Regions from separate parts of the Robertmurraya sp. DFI.2.37 genome, predicted to be linked through region 3. Evidence: riboswitches for the same ligand, from Rfam matches in the RefSeq annotation. Region 3 holds a riboswitch; each other region holds the start of a gene.
What was found. Region 3 has a riboswitch for thiamine pyrophosphate ahead of thiT (energy-coupled thiamine transporter ThiT). Riboswitches for the same ligand answer to the same signal wherever they lie in the genome.
Positions count from the first base shown of each region.

Region 1 (2,272 bases), on a different contig from region 3:
CAGCACCAATCATAATATTGTCAAGAATCGTTCTCCACGGAAAGAGCAGATCCTTTTGCGGCATAAAACCAACATCACCGAGAGTGACAGGCTTTTTATTGATGGAAATTTCGCCTTCATCAGCTTGTAACAATCCTGTAATTAACTTGAGAATGGTACTTTTTCCTGTACCACTTTTTCCAATTAACGAAACAAATTCACCTTGTTGAACGGTTAAATTTAGTTTTGCAATCACTGGAATTTCTTTCTTTGGAAATGTGTAAGTAACATTTTTAAGTATAAGTGTCATTGTCTTATCCTCGTTTAAATTGGCCAATCATGCTCATAATAGTTCATATCCCAAAATAAGTATTCGTATTTGGATGTAATTTGGAAATGTTCCTCCAATAACGCAAGTTCACGCTCCGGCAGTCCTTCAGCTAGTTCATCCATAAGTTTAATCAACGATTTCGCACCTTCTCCAAAGGTTTCAGAATCATATGTATCAATCCATTTTGCATATGGATTTGAGGAAATTCGCTCTCCATATTGTTTACGCAAAAGTTTCCCAATTTCCCAATAATCCCAAGCGCAAGGTAGTAAGCATGAAACGACTTCAGCCAACGTTCCGTTTTGTGCCACATTTAGCATGTAGCGTGTATAGGCGAGATTGATTGGCGTTGGCTTGGTAGCCTCCAACTCTTTGCGAGAGATGCCAAACTCAGCAGCGTATTGACGATGAAGTTCCATCTCAAAATGAAGGGTTTCATGTAATATTTTGGAAAAATGTTCCATCGTTTCCAGATCACGTGCTTTAGTTACGGCAGCAGCAAAAAGCTTCGCATAGTCGATTAAATACACATAGTCCTGTTTCATATAATGTGCGAATTTTTCACGAGGGAGTGTACCTTCTCCTAATTGCTGTACAAACGGATGACGATGACTCTTTTCCCATATTGGTTGCACGTTTTTAAAAAGTCGACCCGTGAATTTACTTGATTTCCTTATCTCCACCTTATTTTCCTCCTTTGATAAGTAAGCTTTTGAGGATGCTTGTATATAAATAAAAAAACCACTTTCCGAATTTTTCGGAAAGCGGTAAGGCATGAGGGCATCATACGCCATTACCTACTTCCCTACGCTAGTACGAACTAGATCAGGTTCAAAGGGTACGTCTCAGCCATAAGGCGCCCCTAGCAGAAAATGAAATTATTCAGTTGAATTTTGTTCTATTAAGAAAAAGATTCATATATTTATATACAAAAAACCTCCACAAAAGTGGAGGTTGCATCTCTAAATGAAACAACATTACCACTTCCCTACGCCAGTTTTAACCGGATCAGGTTCAAAGGGTTTAGAACATCTTGTTCAATCTCAGTCCATAAAAAGACTCCCCTAGTGTTCATATAAAAGTTTATAATCATATTAACACGGTTTCATACCCTGTTCAAGTAGTGCACATAAATAAACGAAGAGGAGTGGACAAATTAATGACAACAGGATTGCTGCATCATCTTGAAATTTATGTTTCCAATCTAGCAAAATCAAAGGAATTTTGGAGTTGGCTTCTTGAAGAATTAGGATATCGTTCATTTCAAAAATGGGACAAAGGTGAAAGTTGGAAGTTAGGGGATACATATCTCGTTTTTGTGCAAGCAGAGGAAAGGTTTTTGGAGCCCCCATATCATCGCTGCCGAGTTGGTTTAAACCATTTAGCTTTCCACGCAGATTCTCGTCAGCATGTAGACCATTTAACAAAGCGATTACGAGAAAGAGGTGTAAGTATACTTTATCCAGGTCAACATCCATTTGCTGGTGGGGAAGATCATTACGCCGTTTATTTTGAGGATCCTGATAGAATTAAAGTTGAATTAGTTGCAACGATGCCATAACTTTAGTTAAAATCGCTATTTACGGTAGAAGCAATGAATGAACGAAAAGGCGCCAAATCCTCTTGTTTAAGGCTTTGGCGCTATTGTTCTTGTTGAAATTGATCGACATCGTAGTTGTGTATAACTCTTTTAATGAGTGAATCTACATCTAGCTCCGGTGCTTAGACCTATTAAATTTCCCATTCCATCTGTACGATCAGTCAACCTACGTTGCTAGCCCCGTAAGTTTCCTATTTCTCTTACCTGAATGGTCCAATTTATACGGACCTGAACAAAGCGCATGTGCTTTTGTTCTGATAATTAAATCGTCTCAAGAATTTTTTTTAAAGCATGATCAGCGTCTACATAATCATAACCGAGATCTTTTGCAACTGCTTCATAAGTAATGGCACCAGCAGCAA
Region 1 is NZ_JARGEJ010000014.1:55,308-57,579, forward strand. Features, by position in the region: gene PZE06_RS09960 (ABC transporter ATP-binding protein) at 1-289, opposite strand, end outside; gene tenA (thiaminase II) at 304-993, opposite strand; TPP riboswitch at 1,096-1,184, opposite strand; TPP riboswitch at 1,279-1,386, opposite strand; gene PZE06_RS09970 (VOC family protein) at 1,470-1,871, shown strand; gene ald (alanine dehydrogenase) at 2,172-2,272, opposite strand, start outside.
Region 1: linked by a shared signal. The riboswitch ahead of tenA (thiaminase II) and the one ahead of thiT (energy-coupled thiamine transporter ThiT) in region 3 are both predicted to bind thiamine pyrophosphate.

Region 2 (2,272 bases), on a different contig from region 3:
TAATTGGACATACGTGGTCATTCACTATCATTTAATCGATGCTGAGGGTAAATTTAGTACCTTCGCCAACAAGCACTTCTCAATCGAAATTGATAATATGGAGGAAATTTTAGCGGTTGTTCAACAATTATTGAGCAAAAATATGAATCCTGATTATTTCTCGCAGTTTGAATTAAAGGTTCTGTTCATGAATTTACTTCAATCGATCTTAAACGGGGCAAGAAACAGCCAATACAATTTTACCGTACAGCAAGTAACAAAAATACTAGATTATTTCCACACGCACTATGAGCAAGAAGTCAGCATTAGTGAAGTGGCCGACATGTTCGAGATTGATCGCAGAAGAATCGCTTACCTCTTTGAAAAGATTACAGGCTTAACTCCGATCCAATATTTAACGAGATACCGAATCTCCAAAGCAAAGGAATTGCTCACCATTAGTGAACTGACTGTCTCGGAAATTTCTGAAGCAGTCGGATATCAAGATAATTTTTATTTCAGTAGGGTTTTTAAAAGTTTAACAGGAACTTCCCCCAGCCAATATAGAAAAACACATCAAAAGTAATAGTGAGAGCGGGAGCTGGTGCTGGATCAGTTCGTTCTTTCACAAACAAGGAAACCGACGAACGGGAGCCTGAGCACAAGCAAGAAGGTTACTTAGCCGGTAAGAGTGACACATGCAAGGTTTTTTGTTCAAACCTGGTTTCTATTTGGACTCTATTTACAGGAAGCGCTTGACTATTGTCCGAATCTGGGTTGGATTCGGGCTCTATTGCGCCGGCCCAAAAGATTTCTGTCCGGATTGGGATTCTATTCGGACTCTATGAATCTTGCCCACGTACCTTTTGTCCAAATCTCGATTTGACGCGAACATGTTCCCATGAACCTTTTATTCCGATGGAATTCCATTTGACCACACTTGGCCTTGCTCCCCTATCGATCCAAACAAACTATGCAGGGATTCGGGTTCCGCTGTCTTTCCTTGTAAGTGGCCTCGATGAAAAATCCAACCATTTTCAATTAAACAAGTCCAAGCTTATTTTCTAAATTTTCCTTTTATTTTTGTGAAGAGTCATGTATACTAGACTCAAATTGAATACGAAATAACTAGGGGAGTCCAATGAGTTGGGCTGAGAAAGAAACGCGATGAAGTTTCTTGACTCTTGGGACCTGATCTGGTTCATACCAGCGTGGGGAAGTTAGAAGCATCATTATCGTTATACTACTTCTGTATACATATTAGCCGGGTCCAACCATTATTGGACCCGGCTTTCTTATGTACTTCATTAGCTTTCCACTTGTTGTGTTCTATTTCTTGTCCTTATATCCAAAAAAAGGAGAGATTTATTATGTCAACATCTTCATTAAATGAACAAAACATTGCCATCATGTCCAATTTTTCCGGGAGCAAAAAGGTCTATGTAAAAGGATCCAGACCTGACATTAACGTCCCCATGCGTGAAATCCAGTTAAGCCCGACAACCGGCACGTTTGGAGACGAGGAAAATCCTCCAGTACGTGTATATGACACGAGTGGACCTTATACAGACCCCCATTATGCTGTCGATATTACAATAGGTCTTCCTCCCCTCCGCCGTCCTTGGATTCAAGAACGGGGGGATGTTGAGGAATACGATGGTCGGGAAATCAGGCCTGAGGATAATGGTTATAAGGATGAAGACGATCCTCGCACGAATCATAACGTATTCCCCGGTTTAAAACGGAAACCGTTACGAGCCAAAAAGGGGAAAAATATTACACAGCTTCATTATGCGAGAAAAGGAATTATCACCCCTGAAATGGAATTTATCGCTATTAGGGAGAATATGAAGCCTGAATTCGTTCGTGATGAAATTGCAAAGGGGCGAGCGATTATTCCTTCTAATATCAATCATCCAGAATCAGAGCCGATGATAATTGGACGTAACTTTCATGTAAAAATCAATGCAAATATCGGCAATTCTGCTGTTTCATCCTCCATTGAAGAAGAAGTTGAAAAAATGACCTGGGCGACACGCTGGGGCGCTGATACTATTATGGATTTATCAACCGGTAAAAATATTCATAAAACGCGAGAGTGGATTATCCGTAACTCACCTGTTCCTGTCGGGACTGTCCCTATTTATCAAGCACTTGAGAAGGTAAATGGCGTTGCTGAAGATCTCACTTGGGAGATTTACCGCGATACCTTAATTGAACAAGCTGAGCAAGGCGTTGATTACTTCACAATTCATGCTGGTGTTCTTTTGCGCTATGTCCCGCTAACAGCAAA
Region 2 is NZ_JARGEJ010000046.1:28,100-30,371, reverse strand. Features, by position in the region: gene PZE06_RS19365 (AraC family transcriptional regulator) at 1-565, shown strand, start outside; TPP riboswitch at 1,100-1,214, shown strand; gene thiC (phosphomethylpyrimidine synthase ThiC) at 1,350-2,272, shown strand, end outside.
Region 2: linked by a shared signal. The riboswitch ahead of thiC (phosphomethylpyrimidine synthase ThiC) and the one ahead of thiT (energy-coupled thiamine transporter ThiT) in region 3 are both predicted to bind thiamine pyrophosphate.

Region 3 (2,272 bases):
CTGTTGGTGAAATGATGAGCGAAAGCCATTTCCCACTCGGTGAGAAGCTAAGAAAGTCAACTCTATTTGACATAACATATTTATTATCAATTTTTAATTTTTGTGGTACGACAAAAAATTCTTTTACATTACCAAAAACATTAGCCTCTGATAAATGATTTGGTAACTGCTTTTTATAAAGAATGGGACATGTCCAGCCGTCTGGTTTTAAGTAAGCAGGGGAAGCAAGAAGAAAACCCTGTCCAGTAGGAAGCCATTGAAAGCTTGAAACCCCTAATGCAAGATTGTGAAACTCCGTTAAATTTGAAATATTTAAAATTTGATTATGTATGAATGCTACCCAATTGTTGTGAGGTGCCCATTGTGGCGCGTAACCGTTATGAAATATTTTCTTTTTCTCTTCAGTTTCTATATTGTACACCCATATTTCATGGTGTATTTTCTCATTTTTATTTTCAGTATTCGCTTCTTTTTGATAAAGAATCCACTTTCCATCATGGGACCATTGCGGCTGATAAATTTTTCCTGAATGTGTAATTTGCTTTTCCTGCTGATTCACTAAGATCCACAGATTTCCATCCCTAATAAAGGCTGCTTTCATATCCTTTAGATGGGCTGCATTTGCCAAATTCGTTAATGATAGAGCAAGGATAAAAACAGTAATAAAGGACATTTTTTTCATCGTACACCTCACAAGTTTGTGTCCTTATTAATTTCCGATATTTACTGAAATATTATTCTGATTTAAAGTAACTACTACACAAATAGGGAGAATTACGGTATACTGTGTGAGACAATTTATAACGGAAACCACAAGGGGAGCTTATAGCTGAGAGTGAACGTTAGTTCTGACCCTTTGAACCTGTTAGTTAATGCTAGCGCAGGGATGTGGAAGATTATTTAGATATGATCTTATCATGTTCTCCCTTGTGTTTTCGTTTAGAAAAAAGGGGGATTTTTTATGAAAAAATTAAGTTTATTGGCTTTAATTGAGGCGTCTTTTTTTGCTGCATTTGCCTTAATTTTAGACTTGCTTCCATCTATTGACCTCGGTCCGTGGATATCAATTTCTTTCGCAATGGTACCTATTTTTATTTTAGCTTTTCGCTGGGGCTTTAAAGTAAGTTTTCTTGCGGGATTTATTTGGGGACTATTACAGTTTGCAGTCGGTGATGCTTATTTCTTAACGCCTATTCAATTTTTAATTGAGTATTTTGTGGCCTTTGCTTTTATAGGTTTCGCTGGCTTTTTCATTAAACCAATCCAAGCTGAATTCCAAAAAGGGGATAAAAAGAAGGCTCTTAGCTGGGTTATGATCGCCATTTTTGTAGGAAGTATTGCCCGGTATTTTTGGCATTTCTTAGCGGGTATTATCTTTTGGGGGAGCTATGCACCAGAAAATATGTCTCCGGTTATATACTCGCTCGTCGTTAATGGAGGTGCGATGTTAGGTTCAGCCATTTTGTGTGCGGTAGTTTTACTTGCGTTATTAAGTAATGCCCCTAGACTTATCAAAGTTCGTGCCAATTAGTTGATTGACAGAATGATTGAACTGTTTTATAGTAGTCCTATAAATTTAATATGATTAATTTCGAACTTATCCAGAGAGGTGGAGGGATTTGGCCCTAAGAAACCTCGGCAACAGACTCATTTCAAGAGAACTGTGCCAATTCCAACAAGCATTGAGCTTGAAAGATAAGATGAGCGCTTAAAGGTAAAAACCTCTTCTTACTTGATTGGATCATGATAAGAAGAGGTTTTTTTTCGCTCGCAAGGAGGAATGTATAATGAATGAAAGAGATCTGCTCATTGAAAGGTTGATTGAATTTGGAATCTATAAGATCAATGATAAGCAGCTATTTGAATTACCTATTGTTGATTTGGAACAGGAATTGAAAAAAATGATGCAAAATAAAGGAAATGATAATTAAGTTACTTGGAGTTATTTAAGTAATTTTTCGTGGTTTATAATTAATATCTTCCGATGAGTACACAAACACAATCACCATACCGCCAACAACTTTCGCCCGAATCAAAATAGGTTGATTATATTCGTTTTTAAAGGAAAAATCTGGGCCATACCAACTAACCGTAGCATCTCTACCTGGTGGAACATAGGGTACATGCTTACTATGTGAGTAACGTTCGATCATCGTAACGCCAGAACGATCAACAGCATTAAAGAGAGTGGAGGAGACTTGACAAATTCCTCCACCTATCCCTTCAATTAATTCGCCCTTAACAATTTCAGGGGCTTTCATATAGCCTTTTT
Region 3 is NZ_JARGEJ010000053.1:2,336-4,607, forward strand. Features, by position in the region: gene PZE06_RS20375 (TolB family protein) at 1-682, opposite strand, end outside; TPP riboswitch at 806-904, shown strand; gene thiT (energy-coupled thiamine transporter ThiT) at 962-1,531, shown strand; SAM riboswitch class I at 1,595-1,702, shown strand; gene PZE06_RS20385 (Fur-regulated basic protein FbpA) at 1,788-1,931, shown strand; gene PZE06_RS20390 (VanW family protein) at 1,947-2,272, opposite strand, start outside.